DNA from 3 places in the Roseibium sp. SCP15 genome. Region 2 is predicted to be linked to each of the others. Evidence: riboswitches for the same ligand, from Rfam matches in the RefSeq annotation. Region 2 holds a riboswitch; each other region holds the start of a gene.
The links. Region 2 has a riboswitch for S-adenosylmethionine ahead of ABLO27_RS02995 (homoserine O-succinyltransferase). Riboswitches for the same ligand answer to the same signal wherever they lie in the genome.
Positions count from the first base shown of each region.

Region 1: linked by a shared signal. The riboswitch ahead of ABLO27_RS09425 (hypothetical protein) and the one ahead of ABLO27_RS02995 (homoserine O-succinyltransferase) in region 2 are both predicted to bind S-adenosylmethionine.
Region 3: linked by a shared signal. The riboswitch ahead of ABLO27_RS07935 (O-succinylhomoserine sulfhydrylase) and the one ahead of ABLO27_RS02995 (homoserine O-succinyltransferase) in region 2 are both predicted to bind S-adenosylmethionine.

Region 1 covers NZ_JBDZYI010000002.1:436,440-447,050, reverse strand. The annotation lists gene ABLO27_RS09470 (glycosyltransferase family 2 protein) at 1-507, shown strand, start outside; gene ABLO27_RS09465 (ArnT family glycosyltransferase) at 518-2,017, shown strand; gene ABLO27_RS09460 (hypothetical protein) at 2,106-2,540, opposite strand; gene ABLO27_RS09455 (ChbG/HpnK family deacetylase) at 2,737-3,534, shown strand; gene ABLO27_RS09450 (Crp/Fnr family transcriptional regulator) at 3,768-4,457, shown strand; gene ABLO27_RS09445 (RrF2 family transcriptional regulator) at 4,454-4,885, opposite strand; gene ABLO27_RS09440 (group III truncated hemoglobin) at 4,984-5,484, shown strand; gene ABLO27_RS09435 (hypothetical protein) at 5,478-5,699, shown strand; gene yciA (acyl-CoA thioester hydrolase YciA) at 5,887-6,273, shown strand; gene ABLO27_RS09425 (hypothetical protein) at 6,278-6,586, opposite strand; SAM-I-IV-variant riboswitch at 6,628-6,752, opposite strand; gene ABLO27_RS09420 (NADP-dependent oxidoreductase) at 7,176-8,177, opposite strand; gene ABLO27_RS09415 (SlyX family protein) at 8,218-8,430, opposite strand; gene ABLO27_RS09410 (glutathione S-transferase N-terminal domain-containing protein) at 8,627-9,331, shown strand; gene ABLO27_RS09405 (TetR/AcrR family transcriptional regulator) at 9,400-9,981, opposite strand; gene ABLO27_RS09400 (DUF3995 domain-containing protein) at 10,064-10,519, shown strand; gene ABLO27_RS09395 (ATP-binding cassette domain-containing protein) at 10,589-10,611, opposite strand, start outside.
Region 2 covers NZ_JBDZYI010000001.1:648,343-658,953, forward strand. The annotation lists gene ABLO27_RS02935 (efflux RND transporter permease subunit) at 1-920, shown strand, start outside; gene ABLO27_RS02940 (bifunctional allantoicase/(S)-ureidoglycine aminohydrolase) at 1,159-1,986, opposite strand; gene ABLO27_RS02945 (YdcH family protein) at 2,433-2,618, opposite strand; gene ABLO27_RS02950 (LysR substrate-binding domain-containing protein) at 2,743-3,672, shown strand; gene ABLO27_RS02955 (hypothetical protein) at 3,847-4,107, shown strand; gene ABLO27_RS02960 (nuclear transport factor 2 family protein) at 4,399-4,803, shown strand; gene ABLO27_RS02965 (alpha/beta fold hydrolase) at 4,838-5,674, opposite strand; gene ABLO27_RS02970 (ArsR/SmtB family transcription factor) at 5,723-6,034, shown strand; gene ABLO27_RS02975 (SDR family oxidoreductase) at 6,135-6,854, opposite strand; gene ABLO27_RS02980 (hypothetical protein) at 7,112-7,510, shown strand; gene ABLO27_RS02985 (helix-turn-helix transcriptional regulator) at 7,507-7,710, shown strand; gene ABLO27_RS02990 (hypothetical protein) at 7,722-7,988, opposite strand; SAM-I-IV-variant riboswitch at 7,952-8,057, shown strand; gene ABLO27_RS02995 (homoserine O-succinyltransferase) at 8,095-9,042, shown strand; gene dld (D-lactate dehydrogenase) at 9,118-10,611, opposite strand, start outside.
Region 3 covers NZ_JBDZYI010000002.1:125,645-136,255, forward strand. The annotation lists gene ABLO27_RS07905 (hypothetical protein) at 1-355, shown strand, start outside; gene apaG (Co2+/Mg2+ efflux protein ApaG) at 372-773, opposite strand; gene ABLO27_RS07915 (CDP-alcohol phosphatidyltransferase family protein) at 938-1,555, shown strand; gene ABLO27_RS07920 (LysR family transcriptional regulator) at 1,568-2,452, opposite strand; gene ABLO27_RS07925 (LysE family translocator) at 2,551-3,171, shown strand; gene ABLO27_RS07930 (Stf0 family sulfotransferase) at 3,183-3,968, opposite strand; gene ABLO27_RS07935 (O-succinylhomoserine sulfhydrylase) at 4,221-5,420, opposite strand; SAM riboswitch at 5,464-5,543, opposite strand; gene ABLO27_RS07940 (2'-deoxycytidine 5'-triphosphate deaminase) at 5,687-6,823, shown strand; gene ABLO27_RS07945 (IMPACT family protein) at 6,831-7,379, shown strand; gene ABLO27_RS07950 (gamma-glutamyltransferase) at 7,408-8,862, opposite strand; gene ABLO27_RS07955 (ion transporter) at 8,920-9,720, opposite strand; tRNA gene ABLO27_RS07960 (tRNA-Gly) at 9,880-9,953, shown strand; gene ABLO27_RS07965 (hypothetical protein) at 10,274-10,611, opposite strand, start outside.

The DNA.
Region 1 (10,611 bases), on a different contig from region 2:
GGAACCTTGAAGATCAAGGAGCTGCCTTTCACGTTTCGTGAGCGTCAGCATGGCGAAAGCAAGCTGGATACGCTCGTAACGCTAGACTATTTCGGCCTGCTTCTGGCCAAGTATTTCGGCGATGTCGTGTCCGTTCGTTTTCTGATGTTCGGTCTCGTCGGAGCCAGCGGTCTGGTTGTCCACCTTCTCGCTCTGCGCATCTTTCTTCTGGGGGATATGGAGTTCAACCTGGCGCAGACCGGGGCCTCGTTTGTTGCCATGACGTCAAACTTCTTCCTCAACAACCAGCTGACCTATCGCGATCGGAGATTGCGCGGTACCCAGGCGCTTGTCGGACTGCTGACATTCTATGCGGTCTGCTCGGTCGGAGTGCTGGCGAATGTCGGGGTTGCAAACCTGATGTATGCAGATCCCGCCTACTGGTGGCTTGCGGGCACTGCCGGCGCGATCATGGGTGCTGTCTGGAACTATGCCGCAAGCTCCGCTTTGACCTGGCGTAAGTCTTAAAGGTCAAGCCGTGAACGCCGGAACACAATCTCCTGCTTTGCCGTTCTTCCTGCGTCCGGCAGGGCTGATGGTGATCGTCGGACTGCTGACGGTCCTGAAGCTCTATGCCGCTTCCAACGCTCATTTCGTCGAGGATGAGGCCTACTACAGGATTTGGGGCCTGTTTCCGGCAGTGAGCTATTATGACCATCCGCCGATGATCGGCTGGTGGATTGCAGCTGGACAGGCGGTTTTCGGCGATACCATCTTCGCGGTTCGCTTCCTTTTGATTTTGACTGGCCTGATAGGCACGCTCGCTTTATGGCGCACGGCGTCGATCCTCTTTGACGCGCGCGTCGCAGGTTGGGCTGTCCTGTTCTTCAATTCCAGTCTGCTAGTCGGGATTGGCGGCATTCTGGCAACGCCCGATGCTCCTTCCGTTTTCTTTTGGGGGCTCAGTCTTTGGGCAATCGCGGAATTGTCCCATTCACGCAACGCCAACTGGTGGTTGATGGTCGGCCTGATGGCGGGGTGTGGTCTGCTGGCGAAATATTCCGTGCTGTTTCTTGGCGCAGGGATCGTACTCTGGCTCTTATGGGTGCCCGAAGCACGCCGATGGTGGACGACCTGGCAGCTCTGGATTGGAGGTGCGATTGCAATCGTCTGCTTTTCTCCGGTTCTCTACTGGAACCACCTTCATGAGTGGGTGAGCTTTTACAAGCAGTTCGGCAGGGCCGGCAGCGGTGGTTACACCGCCAAGTACATCTTCGAGTTCGTTGGCGCTCTGGTCGGTCTTCTCAATCCGCTGATTGCAGTTCTCGCAGGGCTTGGAGCGGCAACTCTGTTCAGGTCCTTTCGCAGAAGGGAAAACGCTGCGTCCTTGCTGATCCTGACTGCTTTGCCTTTCATACTCTATCTTCTCTATCATTCCCTGCATTCGCGGGTTCAGGCCAATTGGCCCGCTCCGCTGTTTCCGACATTCGCGATTGCCGCTGCCGTCTTTGTTGGCGGCCTGCGTGCGGACCAACTCTTCTGGAAACGGTTTGCGGCCGGGGGCGTTGGCCTAGGCGTCCTGATCGCGGTGGTGGTTCAACTCCACGCCGTGTCGCCGATTACCGGACAGTTTGCCCGCAAGGACCCGACGTTCCAGCTGCGGGGCTGGCCGGAGATTGGTGAGGCGGTTCGGGCATTCGTGTCGGAAGAAGGTGCGGCCTATGTTGCGACGACCAGCTACGGGTTGAATGGCCAGATCGACTACCTCCTGAAGGACACTGTGCCTGTCGTCCAGCTCACAGAACGAATTCGCTATGTCATGGCGCCGGAACCTGACATGAGCATGTTCGGCAAGCCGGGTCTCTACGTCGCGGAAAAACGCCGCAACAAGGAAGGCGAACTCAGAAATTCCTTCTCCAGCGTTGAAAAACTTGGAGAGTTGGCACGCAAGGTCGATGGTGTTCGGCTGGAGGATCTCGTCGTCTATCGGATCGAAGGCCCGACTGGGCCGGTATTCGAGCCGATTTCCTATAAATGATGCGTTTGGACCACGTGCTGTTGTATTTGGCAGAACTGAAACGACGTTGTTATAAGTCCGGCAATCTGGTCTCTTTCAAGAGAGAGCGTCAGCCGAATTCAATATTTGATAAATCTATGTTTGCGGACGCTCCATTATGATGGAAATCCCAGATGAATTTTTTCTCAAAGCTGATCATCAGCACATCGCCGTTGAAAAAAGGTTCGCCAAAGAATGCACGATGCTTTTGGACGAGCTCGCGTAGAAAAAATCCGTCTATTTTCAGCGGCCCACGCCCTTTTTCATACAAAGCATCGGTTATCACATAAAGCTGACCATCATAATTTTTCTTCCAGCAGACTATGTCGAAAATTTCGGTGTCATCGAGATCTTCCCAGTTTGGTATGTACTCGTACTCGAATTTCTGAATGTTGGTGAATACGTATTCTATGAATTTGGACGGGTAACGGTTGGGATAATTGAATTTTTCATGCAGAAGGGAGCTGAATTCTTCCCATGATGCGAAGTAATCTGATATTTTCATTTAACTAAACTGCGTTGCCTTTGAAATCTCGTTGAGGCAGGTTCACCAGGTTGCATAGTGTCCTTTGTCAGTAATCAGTCGTAGTAGTGGTGCTTTGTTTCTTTGATATCAATCTGCGTATTGGACTTGCAATGCCTTCCCGAATGCCGCAGGGAAGGAGAAGTATTTTCAGAATCTGGTCCGCCTGCGGAAATTCATGAAGCGCATTACACTTGGAGCTCTTGATTATGGTCTCGCCTTCGGGGTCGATCGCGCCTTGCGGGACCTGGCCGAACGCGGCCGTCTAAGTGCTCTTGGGGCGCTGGTGGCAACGGAACTGTGGCCGCGAGAATTCCGGCCGCTTCAGGAGTTGGCCGATAAAGTTGGTGACCAGGTGCTTTTCGGCGTGACGTTGGCTTTCAGCGGCGACCGGGTGTCTCCAGTCAGCACGCGCATGCAGGAAGTCTATGGCGACCGCATGATGACGCGGGAAAAACTTCAACGACGGGCTTTCTTCCGGCTTTTGCCCGACGAACTGCTGCTTGAGGAAGCCCAGGCCCAGTTGGCGAGATACAGCGTGCTTATGAAACGCCAGCCGGACTTCATCGCCGTGCGGGAAGGTTTGCTGGAGCGCTCATCACTGGCCCGCCTTGTTTTCAAGGCGGTGCAAAGCTCGGATTTCGACAAACCGCCATTGGTCGTGTCGCCGATCCGTTCCGGACTGAAGACGCTTCGACTTGCCAGACTGGCGAAATCCTACCAGATGCAGATGCTGCCGAAAGCAGAGCCTTTGCCCGAGATAAGCGATCCGGAAGAATTGCACCGGTTGTTGCACAATCATTTCGACGGCATGAGCGATCGGAGCTTCGTCGCGGCGATTCCCGGTCAGTCCGACGACCGGTTGAGGCGGAATGAGCCACGCAAGAAGATTGCCATTCGCGAATGTCAGTATGAAGTTCTGTCCAGTGACCGGTTTTTCCGGACGCTGGACAAAAAGGATGTTTTTTTGAACTAGATTTGATGACCGGCGGCCAGCGTTTTCATGCATTGAATGCCGGTACAACGAAAAAACGGCCCTGCGGGGAACAGAGCCGTTTTTCGTGGAGGTCAAGAAGGGGGGAGGGGCGGCCCCGCTTCCATGTCCTTTGATATAGGGATATTTTGCTTGATTGCACGTGATGGAAATCACAGGATTGCGCTTGGGCAAAAAATAATTGGTGTCGGCATACGTACAGGCAGGGGTCAGGCGTGACGGAAATTAGAGATTTTTTGAAGAACAGCTTTTCTCTTGAAGGGCTGGAATCGGAATTGGCAGTTGGCCTGTCCCGCCTTGCTAGGCCAATGAAAATTGCTGCCGGCACAATCCTCTTTGAAAACGGCGACCCTGGAAACGGCTGTTATGCAGTTCTCGAAGGGTCCCTGAAAGTCTCGCTTCTGTCGGTGGAAGGCGACGAGCAATTGCTGGCAGTGCTCGGGCCCGGCGACCTGGTAGGTGAACTCGCCCTGCTTGATGGGCGGCCGCGATCTGCCACGGTCAGCGCGTTGAAGGAAGCCCAGCTTGCCTTTATCGACAAGGCTGCATTTGAACGTTTTGCCGACGAACACCCGGCTGTCTACCGTCACATGCTGTCCATCGTTGGAAAACGCTTGCGGCATGCCAATGACGTTCTTGCTGCTCGCTCCTTCCTGCCGCTTCCCGGCCGTGTGGCGCAAACCCTGCTTCAGCTTTCCGAGACTTTCGGCAAACCGCTCGATGACGGCCGTGTTCTCATTCACTACAAACTCAGCCAGGCTGACATTGCCAACATGGCTGGTGCCGCACGTGAAAACGTCAGCCGGGTGCTGAACGACTGGAAGCGCTCCGGCACAATCAGCCGGATTTCCGGCTATTATTGTCTTGAGCAGATCGACTTTCTGGAACAGGCGTCGACGCTTTAGTCCGCTTCTTCGAGCAAGGAAGCAACCTGAGTCCCTGCAAGGATCGAAGCAAGCGTATCTGAATTGAGGCTGTCGAGAAAAGCTTCGGCCGCCCGGGCCATGGCGCCTTTCAGGGCGCAACGGGGCAGAAACGCACAGATTGCCGGTTGGGGCTGCAGGCAGGCAACCACACCAAGATCCGGCTCGATCAGCTTGACGACCTCACCCAGCCGGATGCCGTCCGGGGATTTTGCCAGACGGATCCCGCCACCGCGCCCGCGCGTTGTTTCCAGATAGCCGCCTCTGGCCAAATGCGCGACGATTTTCATTACATGCGATTTGGCCAGGCCGAGCTGTTCGCTCAACTTGTCGACGGTTTGCGGTCCGTCCGATTGAGCCGTGGCCATCAGAATTCTCAACGCAAAATCGCTGGCCTGACTGAGCCGCATAGCAGGGTCCTATAAAACATTCATGTTAGATGTTGATTTTAGCGCGTGTCTGTGTCATTTAAAAGATGCATCTTAAATGAATGTTTTAGGAGGCGGCGATGGAAGCCCGCAATTCCGCTTCGAACAGATACAAATTGCAAAGGCGTGCCGTGCCGGAAAACGGTGATCGCCTGCAACGGTATGAAAATGTCGATGTGCAATCGATCCACGTGCTGGTCCACACATTCTACGGCTGTGTCCGGCAGCACCCGCGCCTAGGTGAAATTTTCGAAAACCGGCTTGAAGGCAAGTGGCAGGAACATCTGCCGAAAATGGAAACCTTCTGGCAGGCGGTGCTGCTGAAAAACGGTGCCTACAAGGGCAAACCCGTACCGGCTCATCTGAAGCAGAAGGAACTTGTAAGTTCCGACTATGCCGAATGGCTGAGCGTATTTCGACCGGTCGTCCGTGAGCTGTTCGTTCCCGAACTTGCGGACGAGATCATCGCTGTCGCCGAACGCATCGCACAGAGTCTCTGGCTTGCAACCTTCGGGATTGCCGGCGCGGAGCCTCCGCCGGAACTGTCTTCCCGGGAAGTGCGTTGGAGTGGATCATGTTAGTTGGAATCGTGCTCATTGCAGAAGCGCTCGTGGCTGTCTGGTTCACGGTGTTTTCCATCATGCTGATGTCCATGTATCTGGACTCCCGCAAGATGCCGTTGCCGAAGCTTGATGTTGCGGGGCGTACACTCATAGGCAGCGCGAAACTTGCATTCGTCACAGGCATGATTGCTTTGGTGGTCCTGACGGTGGCCGAGTTGCCGTCGCTCAGCTAGAAATGGAATTCAATATGTCGATGTCGAAACTGTTGCCACGCGGGCTGCCGATCCTGCTGATCTGGATTGCCGCACCGCTCCCCCTGTGGATCATGCTGATCCTGATGCTCATCGTCTGAGCCGCTGCCCTTGTGCTCCCGCACACTCACGCTACTCTGTCCTCGACTGAAATTGAGGGAGTTAAGGCGTGAGCGACGACGAACCGACCGGTGAACTGACATTGCGTACGATGGCAATGCCCGCTGATACCAACGCCAATGGCGATATTTTCGGAGGGTGGGTTCTGTCCCAGATGGATCTGGCGGGTGGCATCATGGCGGGGCAACGGGCCGAAGGTCGCGTCGTCACCATTGCTGTCGACAAGATGAAGTTCATCCGTCCCGTTCAGGTGGGTGACGTATTGTGCGTTTACAGTGACGTCGTCCGCGTCGGCAATTCTTCCATGGAAATCAAGCTGGAAGCCTGGGCTCTTCGCCACCGGTACGGTGAACGCGAAAAAGTAACCGAGGCAATTTTCACCATGGTTGCGGTGGACGATGACGGCAAACCGCGTCAGGTCCCCAAGAAGGACTAGTCACTCAGCTGGAATATGCCGGTTTCTGCCTGTGCCGGTTGAGGATATCCGCGAAGAGATCTTCGTCCACGGCGCAGGTGCAGCCCTTGGCCCATAAGTGAAGCAACGCCTTCAGGCGCTCTATGCGTTCATCCGGGGGCAGAGGAGATTTGTGACGCGGCAGGCCGCCGATCAGTCGCAGGGACTTGATCCGCGCCAGGACGCAATCCTCGGCAGCTTCTTGCCAGATTTCAGAACCGGCAATCTCGGCTTTCGTGGCCAGCTGGTCTTCGATCAGGTCGGCCGCGAGACCGGCAAATGGCTGTTTAGACAAAAAATCCTCCATCGGTTGCCCGAGGAGGACTGGCGCATGAAAATCAACCGCTTCGTTGCCGATAAGCCTCTCATGAGGATCAAACCGACCGCATCCCTGTTGCGGAAACCACCTTGCCCGGTTTGGCAGGTTGGCGAGGGCGCCAGCCCTTCTCTTGATGATGGGTGGCTTATGCCATGTCCTTTCGAGCATTGCAAGTCCGTGTCTTTGCGCTGCCTTCAAAGACGATTTTGACGCGAAGTTTGCTTGTCTCGCCTGGACGTGGACGTTCAAGAACGGTGACTTGGGAGGCTCCATCAGTAAACATGTGAACCCTTCGTTAGGTTCGCCGATTGTTCAGGATCACCTTGCCTATTCTGTCTGTACCAGCCGGCAATCGAAGCGGCGATCAGGCCAGTCAAAGTGAACAGACGGATAATCCGCATGCTGCACCTTAGTAGGAACCATCTTTCACACTGGTTGGCTTCCAGCGCCTTTCCTTGGCATGGATCAATCCCCTCGCAACGGATTACTGGATGTTCTCACGCCGTTGAAAACATAAAAAGCCGGAGACGGGCTCCGGCCTTTCAAGGATAAATTGGACTCGCGTTCAAAGGTCCGAAACCTTGATGGCCAGTTTCCCTTTGTTGGTTCCGTCGAAAAGCTTGTTGAACACGGAGGGTGCGTTTTCCAGACCCTCGGTCACATCGAGGCGGTATCGCAACTTTCCTGCCATCATCAGCTTCCCGAGTTCCTGAAAGATTGCCGGGAACGTGTCGAAATGGTCCGTCATCACGTAGCCCTTCAAGGTGAGGCGCTTGCGGACGATCGCGGTCATTTCCGGAGGCGTGTCTTTTGCCTCGCCATTATAGACGGAAATGAAACCGCAAAAGATCATCCGCCCGAACGGAGCCATGTTCTTCAAGGCTGCATTGAACGGTTCGCCGCCCACATTTTCGAAATGCAGGTTGATCCCGTTCGGCGCGAACTCCTTCAGGCCCTTGCTCAAGTCATCCGTGCGGTAGTTGAGGGCTGCGTCAAAGCCGAGTTCATCGACCAGCCAGTCGCATTTTTCTTGCGTACCGGCGATGCCGATAACCCGGAGGCCCAGAGCCTTTCCGATCTGTCCGACCAGCGACCCGACCGATCCGGCAGCGCCGGTCACGCATAGCGTCTCACCCGCCTTGGCCTGGCCCTCAACAACAAGACCATGCCAGGCGGTCGCACCGGGCAGGCCCAGAATGCCGACGTAGTCTTCGATGCTTGCGAGCTGTGGAACGACACTGAGATCTCCGGGCGCAACATCGAGAAATTTGGTCCAGCCGGTCATGCCCGTGACCCAGTCCCCGACTTGATATGCGTCGGACTTGCTCTCTTCCACGACACCCACTCCCAGCGAGCGCATTGTGTCTCCCAGCGGTACCGGTGGCAGGTAGCTGTCGGTGCTCGCAGATACCCAGCCGCGCATCGCCGGGTCGAGCGATACATACAAAACCCTGACTCGGGCTTTGCCGTCGGTCAGTGATCCAAGTTGCTCGTCTCTAAGGTCGAAATGTTCAGGGCCGAGACGTCCATCCGGACGGGACTTTAGTAGAAGCCGCGTGTTGTTCATTGGCTGCCTTTCGCTTGTGAAGGGGACGTGGACATCACGTTCAGTAGTGCGGAGGCTTTTCGATCTGGTGGCCGGGCAGAACGTTTTCCATCAGCTCCTCGACCTGATCGGTCATGTTGGAGAGCGCGCGCGTAAGCCGGTCAATCTGTTTGCCCTGTTCAACAACGACGCTGTTGAGGTCATCGATCGTGTGTGTGGCATGAGCCAGATCGATCTCGAGCTTGTCAATCCGGGCCTCGTGTTCATTGGCCATATCCGGCTTCCCTTTGTCGTTTGGTAGTGGGGTTAACACCCGGAACGGTGAAACGCACGTATAGGCGGATTATCACAAAAGAACAAATTCATTCATCGTATCTTGCCGATGGTTCAAATCACTGGCAAATGCCTTATATGGAACCCGAAAACCCGATATTCGTATCCGGGGAAAATCACTTCAGCGAGAGAAATTCATGACCGCCTTGTCCGATTTCCAGATTACCCGCAAATGGCCGGCTCAATATCCGGACCGGATCCAGCTTTATTCCCTGCCGACACCGAACGGCATCAAGGTGTCGGCAATGCTGGAGGAAACCGGTCTTCCCTATGAGCCTCACCTGGTGGATTTCGGCAGTGGTGACCAGCATTCTCCCGAATTTCTCTCGCTCAACCCGAACAACAAGATCCCGGCCATGATCGACCCGAACGGGCCGGATGGGAAGCCTCTGGCTTTGTGGGAGTCCGGCGCCATTCTGCTTTACCTTGCGGAGAAGTCCGGCAAGTTGGTGCCGAAAGATCCGGCTGCCAGGTATGAGGCCATCCAATGGGTCATGTGGCAGATGGGCGGATTGGGTCCGATGACGGGCCAGCTGGGGTTCTTCCACAAATTTGCCGGCAAGGAATATGAGGACCGCCGCCCGTTCGAGCGTTACCGCGACGAAGTCATCCGTCTGCTTGGTGTTTTGGACAGGCAACTGGAAGGGCAGGAGTACATCGTTGGCAATGAATACTCGATTGCCGACATCACTTGCTGGCCCTGGGCACGAAACATCAACGGCTTCTACGAGGCAGCCGAAGTTGTCGGATACCAGAATTTCAAAAATGTCGTCCGCTGGGTGGACACATGCCTGAGCCGGCCGGCGAGTGAGAAGTCGATCAACATTCCTGCGCGGGTCTAGCGCAAGGGTTTTTGCGGGAAAGGCGGCGGTCCGTCGCTTTTCTCGCGGAAATTGATGAAAGCACAGCGCTAACTGGCCGCTTTGTTGCCGCCAAGCAGCACGTCCAAGAGTTGGAGGAGATCGTCTTTGCGATCTGCTTTCGTGTTTCCGCTCAGGGCTTCCAGGCCGATCAGGCTGCTATAAAGCAGCCTGGAGAAGCGTTTGCATTGCGGTTCTGGAACGCTGCAACTTGAAAAAAGCTCCGTCACATAGTGCAATCTCTTCTCGTCGACTGTCTTGACGGCTTCATATGCGTGCTCATCGTATCGGCCCCAGTCCCGGATCGCAGCCTCTACATTCACACCGCCATAGGCAGACGTGTCGGTATTCGTTGCCACTTCCACCAGAAGGTAAAGCCTTCCAGCTGAGTTTTCGCCGGAATTGTCGACCAACTGGATGATTGCTTCAGTCGCCTTGCGCTGCCAGTGGTCCAGCATTGCCTTCTTCAGAGCAGGGACGTCCTTGAAGTGCCAGTAGAACGATCCCTTGCTGACCTTCAGGTCGCGGGCAATTGCCTCGGCACGGATCGCCTGCGGCCCGCCCTTGGCCAGCGCCCTGAAAGCCGCCTGGATCCAGTCGATGGCCGATAATGGTGTCTTTTGGTCCTGCATTATGTTGCGACCATACGGTGGCGTATTGACAAGCGCAAGCAAGTCAACATACGGTACCGTATGGTTGTCGTCGGAGGTTCAAGTGGTCACGTCAGTTGCAAGTGTTCTTTTTCTTGTTTTGGCCGGGATTTCGGCTTTGCATCTCTATTGGGGCTTTGGAGGACTTTGGCCGGCGCGGGACGAAGCATCCCTTGTGCGTATGGTGGTCGGGGCAAAGGGCATGAGGCAAATGCCCGGTAGAACATTGACCGTTCTGGTTGCTGGGCTGATTGCGATTGCGGCGATCTTGCCGCTTTTGTCTGCAGGCATTCTGAACAATCCAGTCGCGACTGTTCTGCCGTCCGGGCTGCTTCCAACAATTCTGAGTTTGTCGCTTGCAGGAATTGGACTGATTTTTTTAGGAAGAGGTATCTTGAGCTATACGCCGTACTTCTCTCGCATGCAGGCTGAAGAGCCGTTCAAGACGCTCGACAAACGGTACTACGCGCCGCTGTGCCTGGCTTTAGGCGCAGGTTTCATGGTCCTGGTATTTTCCTAAGGGAGCCGATCTGATTCTGCGAGGCGGTTCGCACACGCGCGTCAAACCGTTCTGACCGTAAGACGAGTTTCAACCGAGATAATCGCGAAGGG
Region 2 (10,611 bases):
TGCAGTTTGCAACCGAAGGCGTTCGGGTCGGAGACTACCGGGACGTTGACGAGAGCATTCCGATCGTTGCCCGTAAGGCGGGACCGGACGGGATTTCGGTCAACGAGAGTGTTTCGGATTCTCTCATCTGGAGCGCCAGCCAACGACGGTATGTCCCGATCGATCAGGTCGTGCGCGAGTTCATCATGGAGCCGCAGGATACCCTGATCCATCGTCGCGACCGTGTCCGCACGCTTACTGTGAAGGCCGAGACGACCGCTGGTGAAACGGCAACGGCAGCGCTTGCAAGGGTCAGACCGCAGATCGAGGCCATGGAACTTCCTCCCGGTTACAGGCTGGAGTGGGGCGGCGAATATGAAAGCACCAACGATGCTCAGGAATCCCTAGGGGCTCAGCTACCGCTCGGCTTCCTGGTGATGCTGATCATCTCGATCCTGCTGTTCGGCTCGATCCGTCAACCGCTGATCATCTGGCTGATGGTGCCAATGTCGATCAACGGTGTCGCCATTGCACTGCTGGCAACAGACACTCCGTTCGGCTTCATGTCATTGCTCGGTTTTCTCTCGCTTTCCGGCATGCTGATCAAGAACGCGATCGTCCTTCTGGAAGAAATCGATCTTCTGATCAGGGAAGGTAAGGAGAAGTATGCGGCTGTTGTCGAAGCCAGCGTATCGCGTATGCGTCCCGTGATGCTGGCTGCGATCACCACCATTCTCGGCATGGCTCCGCTTCTGTCGGATGCCTTCTTCCGGGGCATGGCGGTCACGATCATGGGTGGTCTGGCATTTGCCACGGTTCTGACTCTGATCGCAGCTCCCGTACTTTACGCGTTGTTCTTCAGAATTCGTCCCACGAAAAAGAGCAAAGCAGAAACCGGAACGACAGCACCTGTTGAAGCGGAACCTGTTCCCGCGCAATAGCCTCCGGTAAATTTCAAACACTGAGACGGCGCACGCGCCGTCTCAAGACTTCCAAACCCTTTTGGTCATTTCTCAGAATTGAGAGGCGCACCAAGGCCCTCTGTCGAGCTTCACTGGTTCTCAGGGGCGCGCAGGACGCGTTTCGAAAAACTGTTCGCGATAGTCCGTGTTTTTCCGTTTAAATTGAGCTGGTTGCCGCAATGTCCGGACTCAATTTCTCAATTCTTTTGCGGAGTTTTCAAGGTCTGCGAAGCTTCATGTGGCGATTGACGTCCTTGTAAAGCAGATAGCGGAACCTGCCCGGGCCTCCGGCGTAGCAGGCTTGGGGACAAAAAGCGCGCAGCCACATGTAGTCACCGGCTTCCACTTCCACCCAATCCTGATTTAGCCGATAGACAGCCTTGCCTTCCAGGACATAAAGGCCGTGTTCCATCACATGAGTTTCGGCAAACGGGATGACCGTTCCGGGCTCGAACGTGACGATGTTGACATGCATGTCGTGACGGAGGTCAGCGGGATCGGCAAAACGGGTGGTCATCCATTTGCCGTCGGTTTCTGGCATGGCAATGGGAGCGACCAGGTTTTCGTTCACGACAAATGCGTCAGGCGGGGAAAGTCCATCCACCGCTTCGTAGGCCTTTCGAATCCAGTGGAAGCGGACTGGGGCGCTGCTCTCGTTTTTTAGCGTCCACGGGCATCCGGCCGGCACATAGGCGTATCCGCCTGTCTCCATAAGATGCAAATCGCCGTCGAGCACCAGCGTCATACTGCCTTCAACCACGAAAACAACACTCTCGGCCTGAGGATCGGTTTCGGGTTGCTGGCTCCCTCCGCCCGGTTGAACTTCCATGATGTACTGGGAAAAGGTCTCGGCAAAGCCGGAAAGGGGACGGGAGAGGACCCATAGCCTTGTCTTGTCCCAGAACGGCAGGTAGCTGGTAACGATGTCACGCATCGTTCCTCGGGGTATGACGGCGTAAGCCTCTGTAAAAACGGCTCGGTCGGTGAGCAGCTGTGTTTGGGGCGGATGGCCGCCATTGGGTGCAAAATAGGTCGGGGACGTCATAAGGCGTTCCTGATGGTTCCGGACCACTCTGCCTGCAAAAAGCATGTGGTCCAACGGTTCGCATCAATCTTAAGAACGGTCCCGGGGCGAGCGCAATTGGTAATTCACTCACAAAAAAGAACCCGCCCGCGGGGTCCACGCGGGCGGGTCTTGATCCAGCATGATGGTTCGCGCCGTTTCCAGTGGGAAGGAAACTCGGGCCGGCGCTTATGTTTCTAGGGCCATCTCGCGCTGGACGGTCGACTTAGCGACCTTGATGTTGTCGAGCACCTTGGGGCAGCTGGTGCTCGACGCCTGCTTCTCGGACAGGAAGGACGACATCCGTGCGTCGAGGTCTTGCAGTCTTGTTCGGCGGGAGAACTGGGACTGCATTGCAGGCAGGGGGAGGAACGGCCAAAACGGGTTCATATCCGGTATTCCTGGTTTCAAGTGGTCGTTGGTGCTGGTCAGTAGGCCAGCCTGTTGGAATTCAGACCGCCCTCTATCCGGGTGATCTCGTCCCTCAGTCGAAGCTTGAACTTCTTCAGGGAGCGGATGTGTTGCGTATCGGGATAGGGATGCAGTTCCTCTCTACGGATCAGAGAATCCAAGGTATTGTGCTGGCTACGCAAGGATTTCAAACGGTTGTACATCGCCTATCTCCTCATCATTTCGGCTGTTGCGCTGACAATCCAGATATGGGGAGAAAAGTTGCATAGAAGAAATACATTGTTTGAATTATATTGATAGAAAACATCAATAAGCCGGGTCATCCAGATGCGTTTTCGTCCGTCTCCACGCCAGTTGGACTACTTTATTGCCCTCGCTGAAACGTTGCATTTCGGTAAGGCAGCCGAGAAATGTCACGTCTCGCAGCCGACTTTGTCCTCTCAATTCAAACTCTTGGAGGAACAATTGGGCTGCACGTTGCTGGAGCGAGGGGCAGGCGATATCAGCCTCACAGCTGCCGGTGAGCGCTTGTTGCCGCTGGCACGCCAGGCGATTGAGAGTTTGGACGAAATTGTGGCGGCAGCGCAGGTTGGGCAGGCAAATCTTGGCGGATTAATCCGTCTTGGTGTGTCCCCCACATTCGGGCCGTATTTCATGCCCTATCTGCTGCCCATCCTGAAGCGCGAGTTTCCCGATCTGGAGCTTTATATTCGTGAAGATCGGCCCAATCTTCTCGAAGAAGGTCTGGCTGCCGGGGCGCTGGACTGCATCATCACGCCGGATGTTGCGCCCTCGGGACAACTGGAAGAACGTGTTTTGTGCCATGAAAGCGTTTCACTAGCCGTCCCAAGATCTCATCCGCTTTCCGGGCTGGAAGTCATCCCTGTCTCACTTCTGAGAGGCGAAAAGCTCCTTTCGCTCAGCGCCGGGTTCCGCCTGCACAACGATGTTCAGGCATTGGCGCGGGCCGCAGGTGCCGACTTTCTGCAGGACTATGAGGGAACGAGCCTCGATGCCTTGCGGCAGATGGCCTCGATCGGAATGGGGCTGGCACTTTTTCCCGCCGCCTACATCGCCTCCGAGTTCAGAAAGGAGCCCGACCTTCTGTTGAAGAAAGTGGAAGGCGTGCCGATGCAGCGAACAATGTATCTTGTCTGGCGCCACGGCAGCTCCAGGGCCGCTCATTACGAGAAGCTCTTGTCACTGGCGCATGAGGCGGTGGCAAACATGCATGTGACAGGCGTTGAGGCGGCTTGAGCATTCCTGACAAGCGACGCGTTATTGACGAAGGCATCTGGCCGCTGCAGGCTCTGCTGTGACCTAACACAGCGGTGACATAATTCGTTTTTATGCTGAAACTTCAGCAAGAAATGCTCGGGCAGGAATGAAATTCAGGGTTTGAAACGACTATGTTCAAACAAGGATTGTCCTATGCCCAAGATTGTTGCCACACACGAAGTAGACGATGTCGCACACTGGCTTGCTTCTCCAAAACGCGAAGAAGTTTTTGCCGGAATTGGTGCAAACATCAGGACATATGTGCTGCCAGGTGGTGCTAACCGGGTGGCGGTAACCATGGATGTTGAAGACCTGGCTGCGTTCGAAGCGAAAATGAAGAGCGATGCCGGTGCCGCGGCAATGAAGTACGACGGAGTGCGTCCTTCTACCGTTGTTCTTTACGTCGAAGGTTGATCTCAGCACCATTGCGCTCGCCTTGGAGCTTCCACCTTGGATCATCAGTCAATCTTGGTCAGGGAAATGATCAGGCAAAGAACAGGTCCTGGTTGTTGGTTTCAAACCTGCGGCAGAACCTTGAACCATGGACTTCTAGGGCGAATTGAGTGCCGCAGGAGTAATGATTTTCGCCTGGCTCTTCAAATTAGGTCTTTTGGAGAAGCAACTTTCTGCTGCAGTTTCTGACATTCCACCAGGAGTAGGTTAGTTTGTGCCTTTTGGACCCGTAGATTTAAGGCAGAAGCATCAATGAGTGACGCAAGCAAAGAAGCACAAGACCTGTTTGACCGGTATCTGGATTGCTGGAACCGGCGCGATCTGGAAGGGGTGGTTACCTGTTATGATGAGCCAACAACCTTCGTGCTTCCGAGTGGAGCCGTCACATTACCGAACCGGCAAGTACTTCTCGCCTTTTTCGAAGAGATGATCTCTGAACTGGAAAAGTCAGGTTTCAGCCACACGACACTGGGGCCTGTCAGTGCGGTTTCCTGCGGGAATGGACTGGCCGTTGTTGACGTTTCCAATGTTCAGAGGTTCAAAAAGGACGGATCGCTGCTTGAGAAAATCGACAGCCACTACGTGATGCGAAACTGCGAGGGCACATGGCGTCTGACCGTCGCGCTTCCTTGTGCCAATGGCTGGCGATCTGCGTAAGGCTTTCGCGGTTCCTGAAATTCGACCTCCGGGATCAGATCAATGCTTTCGCTCTTTCGCCTGCAATCTGGTTGAGAACGGCAGCCACGATGGCCTCTGGGCTGTCCTCCTGCACCAGATGACCGGAATTCTGAACCGGAATGCACGGTCGGTCGGATATCAGTGCTGCGAGTGACGCGCCTTTCTCATACGGGATCCACTCGTCGTTTTCACCCCAAAGAACAGTGACCGGACAATCCAGGACGCGATATTTTTCCTGAGCTTCGTCGGTATGCTTCTGGTCCATCTGCGCGATCTGCCGGTAGAACGCGGGCTGACCGACCGGTCCCAGCCATGGGGTGCAGTAGATTTCCATGGCTTCCGCGGACAACGGATTGTGCGCCGCGGTCTGCAAATACGCCTCCAGCATGGCCCGGTGCATGTAATCAGGCATCTTGGAAAACGCTTCCTCATGCATCCTGACGTGCTGGACAAAGGGAGAGCCCCAGGGCGCGAGTGCGACAGCGTCGAAGATCGTCAGGGACGCATACCGCAATCCGTCGAGGAAATAGGCTCTGAGCGCTGTGGCGCCGCCGAAGTCATGTGCCAGAACGTCCGGACGGTCGAGCCCCCATTCGCTGAACAGGGCTTTCAGAACCCTGTTTTGCACGGCCAGAGAAACGTTCTGGCCCTCGCGCATCTCCGATTGCCCGTATCCCACCAGATCGAAGAAGTAGACCGTCCTCCGGTTTGCCAGATGAGGCACGATCCTGCGCCACACTTGCGAAGAAAACGGCGTGCCGTGAATGGCGACGAGGGGAGGACCTTCGCCAATTGCACCCCATCTGACCGTGTTCCCTTCAATTATCGACTTGCCCGGCAGTTCCAGCATGACTGTACTCATATTGACATTTAGCTAAATGACTATATGAAGATATTTATGGATCGGTCAACCCAAGTCAGGGCAATGGCCAGCGAAGCCAGGATGTCTGTCCTGAGGCTGCTGGCCGAGCCCGAAAAACATTTTGCAAGCCAGTGGTCAGCGGACCCTGTAGAATTTGGCGTCTGCATGACGTTGATCGCGGAGGCATTGGGCGTCGCTCAGCCTACCGCCAGCAGGCATTTGGAAATCCTGAAACAGGCTGGATTTATTATCGTTCGCAAGCATCAGAAGTGGTCTTACTGCAAACGCGATGAAGCTGCTATCCGGGACTATCTGGCGTGGTTGCAGCAGGAACTGGCAGCTACATAGAGCTCGTGGGCAGGCGAGACCGAACGCTTTTTCGACATATCGCTTTCCAGCAACTTTCGCAAGCGATGTTCAACGCAGCACGAGAGTATTGTCACGCTGCTCAAAAAGAGGCTTTGCCGATGGACTCTCCACCATCGACATGAAGTGTCTGTCCGGTAATGAAGCCCGCATCTTCACTCATGAAAAAGCAGATTGCGGCGGCAAGTTCTCTTGGTTCACCGAGCCGTTTGACCGGGATAATGTTGGTGTAGGCAGCTTCTTCGGAACTGCCCGGCGGTGCAAATGAGCGGAACATCTTCGTGTCGGTGGAGCCCGGCGCCACCACATTGGCTGTAATGCCTTCGGCAGCAAGCTCAAGCGCCCAGTCCCGGGTCATGCCGATCAAGGCAGCTTTGGCCGCTGCGTAAGAGGTTCGTTCAAGGCCCCCGAGAACGACAAGGCTGGCAATGTTGACGATCCGTCCCCATTGCTCTTTACGCATACGGGGCAGGGCGGCCTGTGTAGCCTGAACCGCGGTACGTATGTTCAGGTCGAGAACCAGCCTGAGTTTGTCGAGGGATACATCCTCAAGGGGTTGTGTTTCAACAATGCCGACATTGTTCACGACCCCGCTCAACCGGTGCCGGCAGGCAATGTCAGCCAGAACGGATGCCGTGACGTCGGCGTTGGTCAGATCAACAGATACAAGTTCGCCAGGAAAAGTTGGGTCTTTGTGGCGTGCCAGACCTATGACAGTATGTCCATCGCGGTTCAAACGGTCACAAACGGCACGGCCGATGCCGCTGCTGGCACCAGTGACAAGAAACGTACGCTGCTTCATTTCAACCACTCCCTCCTGTCCAGCGCCTATCACTTTGCGAACTATTTTTATCACGGAAGGCCATGGCCATACACCTTCGGCGTGCAATGGGGCATGTCATCGCGCGCAAGGGCGCACCGCGAAGCGGGATGGAAGACTACCAACGGTCAACAGTCGAAACCCCGAGTCTGGCAAGTGTCCTTTTGGTGAAAATGTAACCTTGACGTTACACGTTCTTAATCCCATGTAACGCGAAGGTTACAGAAGCGGGGTGAGACATGAATGCGCTGACTTTGACGCGGCTTGCCGCAAATCTATTGCTCGTGTGCGGGATTGCAGGCGTCTTGTTTTCCATCGCCGTGGGAGTTCCAATTGAATCCGGATACATAATCGGTCTCGGGGCTGTCGCAATTCTGGGCGCTGTTGCCCAATTTGTCGTCTCGATCTTCAGGCCTCGCGCTATCAGACCATCCTGGGACGAGCAGACCGTCGCCTCGCATCGTGGATCTTATCAGTTTGGCTACTGGGCGGCGTTGATCGGCTTTTGGGTGTTGTTTTTTCTGAGCCAATCCCGTGGATTGGAGGCGTCTGAGGCGCTGCTTTGGATTGGTGCCGTGCTGATTTGCGCGCCGTCTGTGTGGATGGCGATCGCAACATTTCGTGGGCGTGCCGGGTGAAGCAGCTACAGACCCATCTGAAGGAGCATCGCCAAGAGGCAGGTCTGACACAGACAGAGCTTGCTCAGCTGGTCGACGTCAGCCGGAAAACGATCAACACGGTCGAAAATGGCGTCTTCGTACCGTCGACGATCCTTTCCCTGAAACTCGCCCGCGCTCTGAATGTGCGTGTAGAAGACCTGTTTCAATTGCCAGATTGATCTGAGCTGCATCACGCAGTGCGGGCGATGTTGGCAGATAGCCTTCCTGCAAACACATCAAAGGCCAGTTTAACGCCTCGGCTTGTTCGAAGTTCGCGATGCGTAACGAGCCAGACTGACACTTCAATGGCGATGTGGTCTGGCAGGATCTTCTCCATATCAAGTGCCACGCCTGCCAGATCCACTTGAACGAATTGTGATAATTCACCGTTGCCAATTCTGATCCGGCAACATAAAAAGATCGTCGCATTATGAGTTGGGGCGACGCCCAACGCCAACCTGCTGCTCCGAGCAAGGTGGTGCTCCGAAAGGGGAATGTGGCCGAACCGGCAACCAAACGGATCTCGCCATTAGCGTCGTTTCAGCAAAAAGGGATCGACGCACGTGCCAATTAAAATCTCCGACAATCTTCCTGCCCGCCGCTCACTGGAATCCGAAGGTGTGATCGTGATGCGTGAGGCTGAAGCCATGCGCCAGGATATCCGGCCGCTGCGGATTGGTCTGCTCAACCTGATGCCGAACAAGATCAAGACCGAAACGCAGATCGCGCGCCTGCTCGGGGCCACCCCATTGCAGGTCGAGCTGACGCTTGTGAGAATGACGGATCATGTTCCGCAAAACACGCCTGCGGAACACATGGAGGCTTTCTATCGGCCCTGGGCGGACATTCGAGACGAGCGCTTTGACGGTTTCATCATCACCGGTGCTCCGGTGGAAAAGCGCCCCTTTCTGGAAGTGCGTTACTGGCCGGAGCTTTCGGAAGTTTTCAACTGGACGCAAACCCACGTCCATCGCTGTTTCATGATCTGCTGGGCCGCTCAGGCCGCCGTTCATCATTTCCACGGCTTGCCCAAGCACTTGCTGCCTGAAAAGCGGTTCGGGGTCTTCAAGCATCGAAATCTCGCTCCGACGTCTCCTTATCTGCGCGGCTTCTGCGATGAATTTGAAGTGCCGGTTTCCCGCTGGACAGAGAACAGGCACGACGACATTCCGGCAGATAGTGGATTGAGAGTTCTGGCAGAGAATGACGACAGCGGCCTCTGCCTGTTGGAGGATCCTGCACGCCGCATGCTGCTGATGTTCAATCATCTCGAATATGACACCGAGACCCTTGGCGAAGAATTTGCTCGCGATGGTGGCGGCAGGCTGCCTCAAAACTATTTCCCGGAGGACAATCCGTCACTGCCACCGGAAAACAGTTGGCGCGGCCACGCGCATCTGCTGTTCGGCAATTGGATCAACGATATGTACCAGACCACGCCGTTCGACATAAACTCGATCGGAAGGACTGAGGACACCGAGTCAGCCGCGCCTCTCAGTGCTGGCGCCTAGTCGAAGGATGCTGCCGGGCCGATCAGAGCAATTTGCGGCGCGGGCAAAAACCCAGGCAATTGATGTCACCACTGCCTACTCGGCAGCATTCTCGTGGTGATGACTGCAACAGGAATGACCATAATTTCGTTCCCGCGACATCTTGCCGATGCCGGGATTGAAGCTGTTGGTCGGATCGAGGGACCTGTAGTGATCGGCGAGTGCCGGTTTTGCCTCGTAAAGATGCCCGACATTGTGCTCCGCCGGGTACTCTGCGCCGCGTTTGTCAAGAAGCTCCAGCATGCTGGCCTTCAGGGCTTTGGGGTCTGAGCCTTTCTTCACGACATAGTCTTGATGCAGGACGTGACAGAGGAAGTGGCCGTAGTAGAGCTTTGCCTCGATATGCTCTTCGAGGTCTGCTGGCAGTTTCTCAAACCAGTCGGCATCGTTGCGTCGCAGGGCTATGTCGAGCGCAAGAATGTCCGCGCATTCGTTGGCATGGACAGCGCCGTAGCGCACCGCGGCACCCGCGGCCGCAAACCGATGCAACATCGCCTTGCCGGCTTCTTTGTCATCACAGAGATACCATCCGTCGGTGCCAAGTGTGTCGGCAAGTATGCCCTCTGTCTGTGCCGCGCTCGAACCCGAAACCTTCAGAATAAGATGATGTTCGAACTTGTCGCGAAAATCTCGCATTCGGCGCGGCAATGCCTCGGGAGCCAGGTGGGAGAGGAATTGCATCATCCTGTGGGTCAGGTTTTTCGGCAGGAAGGGAATTTTGTTCAGCCGGGCATCCATGGCGCCCTTCAGGGCAAAGAACAATGGCAGTCTGTCGGTGCCGAACCAGTCGATCATCAACACCGTGTCCTTGCCATACTTGTGCGCGACGTCGAAACACTCGCGGTGCAGATATTCGCCGCTGACGGGTAATTCCGGCAGTTCCGTCAATAGTCGGCGGCGCAAGGCTGTCAGCTCGGCCGGATCATTGGTGCCGATGTAATAGACCTTTTCACCGGTTTCGACGGGAAAGGTATCGAGACGCACGGCAAAGACAGCGATTTTTCCGGCCGAGCCGGATGCCTCGTGAAGACCGCGTGGATCGGCATTGAATCGGGCAGGGGTCGCGGCGTCGACATCGCGGACACGGTCGCTGTAGCTGTCGTCGGAGCCGCGGCCTGTGTTACCTTGCACACACGTCGGATCGATTTCGTTGCGGTCGAGTTTTCCGAGAATTTCTTCCGGAGATTGTCCGAGATCAATTCCCAGGTGGTTGATGAGTTCGAGTTCGCCCGAAGCGTTGATCTGCGCAAACAGAGAAAGCTCGGTATAAACTGGACCACGCCGCACGAGCGCGCCGCCTGAATTGTTGCACACACCGCCGATGATGGACGCGCCGATGCACGATGAGCCGATGACCGAATGCGGTTGACGGCCGTAAGGCTTCAGGAGTTTCTCAAGAGTGAACAGGGTTCCGCCAGGTTGACTGAGTATCTGGCGGCCTTCGTCGAGCACGTGGAGTTTGTCGAGGCGCAGCGTTGAGATGATGACCACATCCCGATCGTAGTTGCCTTTTGGTGTGGAGCCTTCCGT
Region 3 (10,611 bases), on a different contig from region 2:
GCGGCATCGACAGCAAGTCGCCATTCAGCAAAGGGCTGCGCAACGCGCCCGGCGCGTTATCAATGCCCCACAGCAGAAACCGGTGAATTGGGGTTTCCGCATGCTGATCGCACTCAGTGGATGGATGTTTGGCGTAATGGCCGATTCGCTCGTGATGTTTGCCGAGGATCATTTTCACCTCGCCAAGGACCGCGACCCTGATCTTTTTGCATGGGTGCTTGGTACGGGATTTGCCGGACACGCGATCTACGTGCTCTTTGCAGCGCTCTTTGTGACACTGCTTACGGCCTTTAATCGCCAGAAGTGGATTCTCTGGCTTCTCATTGGATTTGTCGGCGGCCTCGCGAGTATCTAAAGGCCCGCCGGCACTCTCAGTTCAGGCTGCGGATAGCATCCGGCAGATCAAGGGAAAAAGCCGGGATCATCACTTCGAAAAGCGTTCCGTCGGGCCGCTCCATGGAATAAGAGCCGGCCATGATGCCGTTGTCGGTTGAAAGCGGACAATGCGAAGAATATTCGTAAGTCTCGCCGGGCTCGATCACAGGCTGTTCACCGACGACCCCTTCCCCGCTCACGACTTCCGAGCGGCCGAGACCGTCGGTAATCTGCCAGTAGCGCGATTTCAGCTGCACAGGCTCGGAAGTGCCGTTATGGATCTCCACCATGTAGGCCCAAATGAACTCGCTTTCCTCCGGCTTCGATTCATCGTCCAGATAAAACGGTTCAACAGAGACTTCGATCCCATCGGTAGTGGCGCTATAACTGCCGGACACGGTTGTTCCTTTGCTTTCAGGCTGGAGCTTGTACGCTTCGATCCTGTTCTTTCAGGTGGGGCTTATAGGGCGAATGACGTAAGCGTGAAAGAGACTTACTTGTGATTTCCGGAAGGATTTTGCATGTACAGCGCTGAAATTTACCAGAACCAAGTGTCCAATCCATGCTCGATGCCTGTCTGCGCCCTCTGATAGACCCACCTTTGAACCGGATGGGGCGGCACCTGGCAAATGCCGGCATAAGCCCCAATAGTGTCACTCTGGTAGGATTTGTACTTGGTCTGGGAGCTGCAATCTCAATTGCCCTTGGTGAATTTCTGCTCGGATTTTTTCTGATTGCGCTGAACCGATTTGCGGACGGGCTGGACGGAGCGGTCGCAAGAGCCGTCGGGAAAACCGATCTCGGTGGCTACCTGGACATCACGCTCGACTTCTTCTTCTATGGTGCCATCCCGCTTGCCTTTGCAATCCAGAACCCGGAAGCCAATGCGCTGCCGGCAGCAGCGCTTCTTTGCAGTTTTTATGCAAACGGCTCCGCCTTCCTGGCCTTTGCGATCATGGCTGAAAGACGTGGCCTTTCCACTGACAGGCAAGGCAAGAAATCGCTCTACTATCTCGGCGGTCTTGCTGAGGGTACCGAGACCATTACCCTGTTTCTGCTGATGGCACTGTTTCCGGACTGGTTCGCGGTTCTTGCGTGGGTGTTCACTGTCGTCTGTCTGATTTCCGCCGCCTCGCGAGTGCTGATTGGCGTGAAATCTCTCGACCGGAACGACGGCTGATTTGAGAAAGCGCTAATAGTCGAAACGTGAGCAGAATTTCCAGAACCTATCCACTGCGGTTGACCTTGCGGATTTCTCCTTGCGAACAAACCCGATAGACCTCGGCGCTTCAGGGTGCAGCGGCAGGGCGCGATAGTTGCCCGACCCTTCCGGCAGAGCCAATTCCGCAATGACTGAAACGCCCAGTCCGGCCTCAACCAGCGCCAAAATCGAATTTATCTGAAGAACCGTGTGCACCGTTCGTGGTGCCTGACCTGCAGCGGCGAACCAACGTTCCACCAGCGGACCGCTGCCTCCCTTGGTGAGAATAAACGGATGAGCAGCCAATTCGGCAGCGCTTACGCTCGGTTTTTCAGCCAGTGGATGGCCGGTCTCCAGGATCGCGACAAGCTTGTCAGTCGCGACCGGAATGATGTCGAGCCCATCGTCCTGCGGAACCGTCATGATCGCCATATCGACAATTCCGTCCTCCAGCATCTGTTGCAACTCCCCATCGGGAAATTCAAGAATTTCAACCGAAATGCCCGGGTACCTCCGAGCGAACGCGGCCAACGTTTTCGGCAGAATCTGGAAGCTTGCGGAAGAGCCAAAGGACCCGAGGCGGACGGCGCCCAAACGGTTGTTTGCAGCTTCATCCAGGTTCTGGAGAACCTGTTTTTGCAACAATCCGGCTCGTTCGGCATAGTCGGCAAGCATTTGCCCTTCGTCCGTGAGGTTCAACGGTCTCGCCCCCCGCTGTAACAACGGCATTCCAAATCGTCTTTCCAACTGGGAAATCCCTTTGCTGATGGCAGGTTGGCTCACGTTGAGCGAACGCGCAGCCTCGGAAACGCTGCCCGTTTCCAGGATCAATTTGAGAGCGCGGGCGATTGTCAGGGGAATGTCGGTCTCATTCATGAAAGAACTCAACGTTATAACTTCAGGTTATTTTTTTATGTAACACATGTCTGAGAATTATCGCGCATCTTAATTCCCTCTCCTTCCGGATTCGCTTCATGTCTCTTGAAATCTGGCTCGCCTTCGTCGCAGCTTCCCTGATCCTGACCGTCACTCCCGGCCCCAGCATTCTTCTGGGGGTCGTTCACTCGCTCAACTACGGCACAAGGAAAACGCTGTTTACAGCTCTTGGCGACATCTTCGCCAACATGCTTCAGATGCTGCTCGTCGCAGTGGGGCTCGGTATCGTGATCGCCAGTTCCGAACTTGCATTTCAGGTGATCAAATGGGCAGGCGTTCTGACCCTGATCGACATGAGCCTACGCCTTTGGCGCTCGGAACCACGGCTGGATGGCTTGCAGACTGGCGCTGCAAATGCACGCCCGGTACGTTTATTCGCATCCGGTTTTCTCGTAGCATTCGGCAACCCTAAGGCACTGATTTTCTTTACTGCGTTTTTTCCGCAGTTTATCGATCCCTCAGCCAACCTCACGCATCAGTTGATGGTCATGTGTCCGACCATGGCCGTGCTGGATTTCACCTTCGTCATGCTTTACGCGGTCGGCGCCAAGCGGCTGCTCGGCTTTCTGCGCAGTCATCCCAAGGTCCTGAACAGATTGAGTGGCGCGGCCTTGATGAGTGCCGCCGGTTTCATGGGCACACTTGCCAGAGGCGGGTGACCGCCTGTCCGTTAAACGTTGCCTTCACGCAGCTCCATTGCAAACCTGTCAATCCACTCCCGGTTGGTCGCATCAGACAGTCTGGCCACAGGAGGCGCAATTCCCTGCGCCGCCTCGTGTTCAAAGCCAAGAGCATCGAAAATGCGTATCAGAACGGCTTCCGGGTCTGAAGAGAGTTCGTCATAGGTTATTCGCAAGGGATCAATCCGCTCTGCGGAAAACCAACGCGCCCACTCTTCTTCATAAGTGTTCATTTGCCGGAAGTGGCTGGCTATCTGCTCTGCGTCATAGACGGGATCCCGGGGCTCGGAAAGCCGTTCCAGTTCCGTGCCGTCGGCGGACCTGTGCCAAAGGCCGGATTGAGTGGCCTTCACAAAGGAGACTGCCTGGGCAATCTTGTCTTTGCGCGTCAGGTGAATGAACAGGGTCCTGCCAAAGGCCGCTTCGATCCGGGCACGATCGGTCGACAGTCCAGGATGCAGGATTTCCAGTTGCCTGGAAAAGAAGTCAAAGCTCTTTCTTTGCATCCTAAGGGCGAACATGCCCGTTCCGTTGGTTCCCAGCTCTTTCGCAGCCTTGAAGACCGCTTCCAACCGCTGAAGGTCACTGGAAAATTCCTCGGCAGAAAGGTCGTACGACTTCAGCCATTTGTCGAGCGAAGGTTCATGAAAATGAGAGTTCGGATTTCCCGCTTTTCCTGTTGCTGCAAGAAGCTTGCACAACAAGGTGCTGCCACTGCGCGGCGAAGTGCAGATCACCAATGACTGATAATTCGTCTCTGGTCCGGTCGAACTCACACCTTCTCTCCATCACCTATGGAAGCATAGGCTCTGTTTACAGAAACCATGCAGGCGAAATTCGAATGGCACAGCATTTTAGGGTTGCATAGCTTTAATCCGCGAACTCGACACATCAATGGGCGCTGAGTGGCGCAGGAGCAACAGTTCCGCGCCTCACCCGAAGGCCTGGACGTTGGTGCAGCGATGGTTCATCAAAGCAGAAACCCCGGCCACAGGGACCGGGGTTTGAGCTGCAATATTTCTGATTGATCAGATTGCGCTGAGTGCTTTTTCGACGTCTTCCAGAAGATCCTGCGGGTCTTCCAGGCCGACTGAGAGGCGCAGAATGCCATCGGAGATGCCGAGTTCTTCACGCGCTTCTTCGCCAATCGACTGGTGCGTTGTGGTTGCCGGATGGGTGATCAGGCTTTTCGCGTCACCGAGATTGTTGGAAATCCGGATGATTTCCAACGCGTTGGTGAAGCGGAAAGCAGCCTCCTTGCCCCCCTGCATTTCAAAGGCGACCATGGTGGACCCGCCGCACATCTGGCGTTTGGCGACGTCTGCCTGCGGATGATCGTCCCGCCCCGGATAGATCAAACGGGAGACTTTGGACTGGCCTGCCAGGAAGTCGGCAATCTGACCAGCGCTTTCGGTTTGGCGCGCGACACGTAGCGGCAGGGTTTCAAGGCCTTTCAACAGCACCCATGCACTGAAGGGGCTCATGTGGGGACCGGTGTGTTTGACGAAAGGCATGACTTCGTCTGTGATCCACTCTTCATCGGACAGCACGACGCCGCCGAGACATCTGCCCTGCCCGTCAATGTGCTTGGTGGCCGAGTAGACGACCACGTCGGCACCGAGCTCCAGCGGCGACTGATACAGTGGAGTGGCGAAGACATTGTCGATGATCAGGCGCGCGCCGATATTCCTGGAGATTTCGGCAACGGCCGCGATGTCGATAACCTCCAGCGTCGGGTTGGTCGGGCTTTCCAGGAACAGGGCCTTGGTGTTCGGCCGAACGGCTGCCTTCCACTGTTCGATGTCCGTGCCATCAACAAGGGTGCTTTCAACACCGAAGCGCGGCAGCAGTGTTTCGCAGATGTAGCGGCACGACCCGAACAGTGCCTTGGCGGCGATAACATGGTCACCGGCTTTCACGGAGGCCATAAGCGCAAGGTTGACGGCGGCCATGCCGCTGGCTGTCCCGCGCGCAGCTTCCGCGCCCTCAAGCGCTTTTATGCGGTCCTCGAACATGGCCACGGTCGGGTTGGCGTAACGGGAATAGACAAATCCCGGGTCCTCACCGTTGAAGCGGGCCTCAGCGGCTTCAGCGCCGTTATAGACGAAGCCCTGAGTAAGATAGAGTGCTTCCGAGGTCTCACCAAAGGGCGACCGCGTTGTGCCGCCATGGACCAATGTGGTTGCAGGGCGCCAGTTTTTGTTACCGGTCTTGGTGTTCTCAGTCATGTCTCGTTCGCTCCAAACGCAAAAAACCCCAGCCTGAAGACCGGGGTTCGCACCTCCGGCCTTTTTAGCAACTTGTTTAACGTGGCTGCAAGCCGGCCGGCCCAAATCACCACGAAGTGCGTTTCTCCTACGTGAAAACACCTCCAAGGTCAATTCATTTGGTGCTGATCGTCCTTCACAAAAGAACTTTGCGAACGAGAATGCCTGTTGGCTGGAGCCCCTGCATCCGTTAAGGACTTTATCTGAACAATTTGCAGGTTAACTCCATGAACGTGGCAGCGGGTCAGGTCTTGAACGGAAGCGCAACTCTTTCAGCCAGCGGCATCTTGCCGGAACGGATCATTCAGGCGATGTTCGCCGCCGGAGAGATTTCGGCCGCAGAACCACCTGTCACCGGCCAGATTCAACCCGCCAGCCTCGATCTGCGTCTCGGGCAGGTTGCCTATCGCGTGCGCGCCAGTTTTCTTCCCGGCCCCGACATCAAGGTTGCCGACCGGCTGGAGCAGCTGAAGCTGCACACGGTTGATCTGAAGGACGGCGCAGTTCTGGAGACCGGCTGTGTCTACATTGTTCCACTACAGGAAAGCCTTGCACTCGCGCCGGATATTTCGGCAACCGCGAACCCGAAAAGTTCAACGGGCCGCCTTGATGTCTTTACCCGCGTCATCACCGACAACGGCCTCGCCTTCGACACGGTTCCGGCGGGCTATACCGGACCGCTTTACGCAGAAATTTCGCCGCTGACCTTCCCGATCCTGGTGCGGACCGGTTCCCGGCTCAGCCAGATCCGCTTCCGCCGCGGGCAGTCCCTGATACCGGACAACGAGCTGGAGCACGTTCACAAGACACATACCTTGATGAGCGGTGGCAATGAGCGGATCGGAGGCGGTGTGCAGCTGTCTATCGACCTGGAGGGCGATGGCCCCGGCAGTCTGATCGGATATCGCGCCAAGCAGCATTCCGGCCTGATTGATGTCGACCTGGTCGGTGCGCAGGACCCGCTTGATTTCTGGGAGCCGATCTACCGGAGGCAGTCAGCGGAACTGATCCTTGATCCGGACGATTTCTACATCCTTGTCAGTCAGGAGGCGGTGCATGTACCGCCCGACTATGCTGCCGAGATGGTTCCGTTCGATCCGCTCGTCGGCGAATTCCGGGTGCATTACGCTGGCTTCTTCGATCCCGGCTTTGGGCATGTCGGCGCCGGTGGTGTCGGCTCGCGTGCCGTGCTGGAAGTCCGCTCACATGACGTTCCGTTCATCGTGGAACACGGACAGACCATCGGCCGTCTCGTCTACGAACATATGGCGGAGCGACCGGCGACGCTTTACGGCGAAGGGATCGGATCCAACTATCAGGGTCAAGCCCTGAAACTGTCCAAGCACTTCAAGGTTCCGTCCTGAAATCCGCATGGCCTTCAAGACAGTCACGCGTGAATTCGAAGGATATCTGGAAGACCGGAAGTCCCGCTTCCTCGCGTTTCTCGTACCGGTAAACGCCTTTGAAGGCCGGCTTGAAGAGCTGCGCAAAGAGCATCGAAAAGCAAATCACGTCGTCACGGCGCATCGAAGACTGCTGGAAGACGGGCGGATTGAAGAAAGCGGCAAGGATGACGGCGAGCCCGCAGGAACGTCCGGCATGCCGACCTTGCGCGTACTGCAAGGTGCAGAGCTGATCAACTGCGCTGTTTTGATCGTGCGCTATTTCGGCGGCACCAAGCTGGGTGGTGGAGGTCTGGCGCGCGCTTACTCGGGCGCCGCACAGGATGCCATCAACAATGCCGAACTGGTTCTCTTCCAGAAAATTTTGACCAAAAAGGTCAGCGCGGCATTTGCTTTGAGCTCGGATCTTGAGAGGCGTGTGGAAAGTTTGGGCCTGAAGGTCATTTCCCGGGATTACAATGAGACCGGGGTCGACCTGATTGTTGAAGGGCCGGAAGAGGTGCTTTCAGAGCTTTGAGCTGCGATCTCGACCGGTTTCAACGTCATCACTCAACGATCACCGCTGAACCTTCACGGCGATCATCTCCAATACTTGAAAATTGACCTGCACTGTCGACAGATACGGCATGCACACCACCGAAGAACATATTCTTTTCCGGCCAGATGCGATGGTCGGGGAACAGGCTCTTCAACTTCGTGATCCCGCCGTCGTTATCGGGCACCTCTACGTCCAGGTGACCGTTCTCGATGTGGAGCCGAGGCGCACGGACGGCTTCTTCAAGTTCGACCTGTTCCAGGCACATGTGCGCGACAACCTGAAAGATTGCCGAGCGGATCCGGTTGGAGCCGCCTGAACCGAGGGCAATCAAACGTCCGCCCGGTGCGTCGATCAAAGTCGGACACATCATGGACGCAAGTCTTGTATCCGTCGGCCAGTCTGCCGAACCGTGCGGATTTACGTCCTCTTCTCCGAGTATGTTGTTCAGCATGAAACCGTACCCGCCGACGATCTCACCGTTCCCCGTCCCGTTGGAAACGGTGACCGAACAGGCATTGCCCTGAGCGTCGACCACGGAAATATGGGTTGTCCCCTTCTGGCGCATTGGTCGATCCAGCAACTTGGCAAGGTCTCCACGCGCAGACAATCGTGCCTGATCAGTCAGGTGGAGCGCCTTGGCCATACCGGGCATATCGCAGCTGTCCAAATGTGTGAGCGCGTAGCGGATCAGCGTTCCGCAGGCAGCCGGCGGCGGGTTGAGGAACACTGACGCCCCGCCAAGGGTGACAAAAAGCGGCTCTCTCACCTCAACTTCGTAGCCTTCCAGGTCTTCGCGGGTGAGATGGCCGTCAACGCTCTGCTCGGCCAGCAGCTGGTCCGCTATTTCGGTCTGCAGCCAGTCCGCGCGGGCCAATTCGCAGTACATGTCGGCAAGTTCGGGATTGTAGAATGTCGATCCGACGGCAGGCAATTCGCCGGAAGGTGCGAACAGGTTTTTTGCGGGCCTGGTTGCCGTCAGGATCGGCCGGACCACCGTCGACAGATAATGCTGGTAACCGGTGACCCGGTGCCCGTTTCTACCGATATTGATCGCTGGAGCAAAAAGATCTGCAAGGGGCAATGTCCCACCCCTTTCATGAAGAGCCGTCAAACCGGCGAAAAAGCCCGGTGCGGCCACGGTTGCAGGTCCGATATGAAAAACCTGAGTAGCCGATCCGAAATCAGCTGTGATGCTGCGATATCCTCTGGAACAATCACCTCGCTTTTGCCGAGGCGTCTGCGGGAAGAAATCGAGCAGCGTCGATTGACCGCTCTGCCCGTTGCGGATCATGGCAAACCCACCGCCGCCGGGAGACGCGAGAACCGGCTCGCACACGCATGCCATGGCCAGCGCCGCAATCGCAGCATCAAAGGCGTTTCCGCCTTCACGCAGCATTTCAGCCCCCGCCTCTGCCGTAAGCCGATGCCCCGCTGCTATGGTGCCTTTTGGTTCCCGTGCCATATCTTCCGACAAATCATGCGCTTAACAAAAACGCAAGCGCTGCTGCCAGCCTATGCCTCACGTCGAACGTTCAACGACTTTGACACGCAGCTCCTGCAACTCGGCTCTCAGCGCCTTCACTTCCTCAAGAATCAGACCCGTATCGTCATGGATAGCCTGCCGGTTGGCATCGGCTTCGGCATCATGCTCCTCCTGCATCGCCGAGACGATGATACCGATGAAGAGGTTCAGAACGGTGAAGGCCGTGCACAGGATGAAGGGAACGAAGAACAGCCAGGACAGCGGATAGACTTCCATAACCGGGCGGACGATGCCCATGGACCAGCTTTCCAGTGTCATGATCTGGAAGAGCGTATAGAGCGAAGCCCCAAGATCGCCGAACCAGTCCGGAAAAGTTTCCCCGTAGAGTTTGGTCGCCATGACGGCAAAGACATAAAACACCAGGGCCATCAGCACCACAATCGACCCCATGCCCGGCAAGGCTGCGACCAGACCGCCAATGACACGTCGCAGGGACGGCACAACAGAAATGAGACGCAGCACACGCAAGATGCGCAACGAACGAAGCACCGTGAAGGCACCGCTGGCGGGCATCAGCGAAATTCCGACAATCAGAAAGTCGAAGATACTCCATGGATCCTTGAAGAAACGCAGGCCATGAGCGTAGAGCCGCAGGATCAGCTCAACGACGAAAATGCCGAGGATCACCCTGTCGAAAAACAGGAGAATTCCGCCGATCTGTTCCATGACCGCCGGACTGGTTTCAAGCCCCAGTGTCACCGCATTCAGAACGATTATGCTGATGATGCCGATTTCCCACCTGCGTGAGGTGACCAGCGCCTTGACCTGATTTCGCATTCAACTGACCTGGAGTTCAAACAATCCGATACGCGCACTCACGCGCCGGCGCGAACATGGCGATTTATCCCTCAAAGCGCAAGATCAAGAGCCGTGGGAAAACAGGTGTCCCCAGCTTGACAGTCATCGCAAGTCGGCGCAGAAAACAACCTGAGCCAAGCGGGTGTAGCTCAATGGTAGAGCAGAAGCTTCCCAAGCTTAAGACGAGGGTTCGATTCCCTTCACCCGCTCCAACGCCGGCCAATTTGACCGCCTCATGAGCTGATTAAATTACATAAAAACAGAAACTTGCGTGACGTCGCAGAACCCTTTGCGAACGAGTTCGTCTGCGCTTTGAACAGGGCAAGTATGACTGCCCCTTAAAAAAATGAAGTGGCGGAGAAAATCTCCGCCACCCTTAAATCGGCTAAACTCAGCCTTTATTGAAAAAAATGTCGCTTCCTGCCCGAGATTGCCTGGAAGCTAAAAGGGTTCGGGGCTTAAAAACGGCGCCCCAGTCTGAAACTTTGTGACGAATGATTTGAAACAGGAACCATCGCCGTTTTGAAAAAACTCAAACCGTTGGAAATCCGTCGATTACATTGCGATAAAAGGCAGCGATGTCCTTTGAGGCTTCCAGGTCCGGGTGAAGCTCATCCGTCCACCGGCCGCGAACCATGTTGCGAATGTCGACCACAACCACATTCGAGCTTTGCTGTTCGACCTCATCCAGCACAGCATAAAAGCGGTCGACCAGAAATTTCAGCACGACGGCAATCATCTCGCGATCGGTTTCAAAGTCGTAGTTTCGCTTCAAAAACGGTTTTCCGAACCAGGGACCGGCGGCGTGCGCGACCGGATAATCGTAGCCGTGAACGAGCACTTGCGTCAGCGGACACTTCGATCTCACAT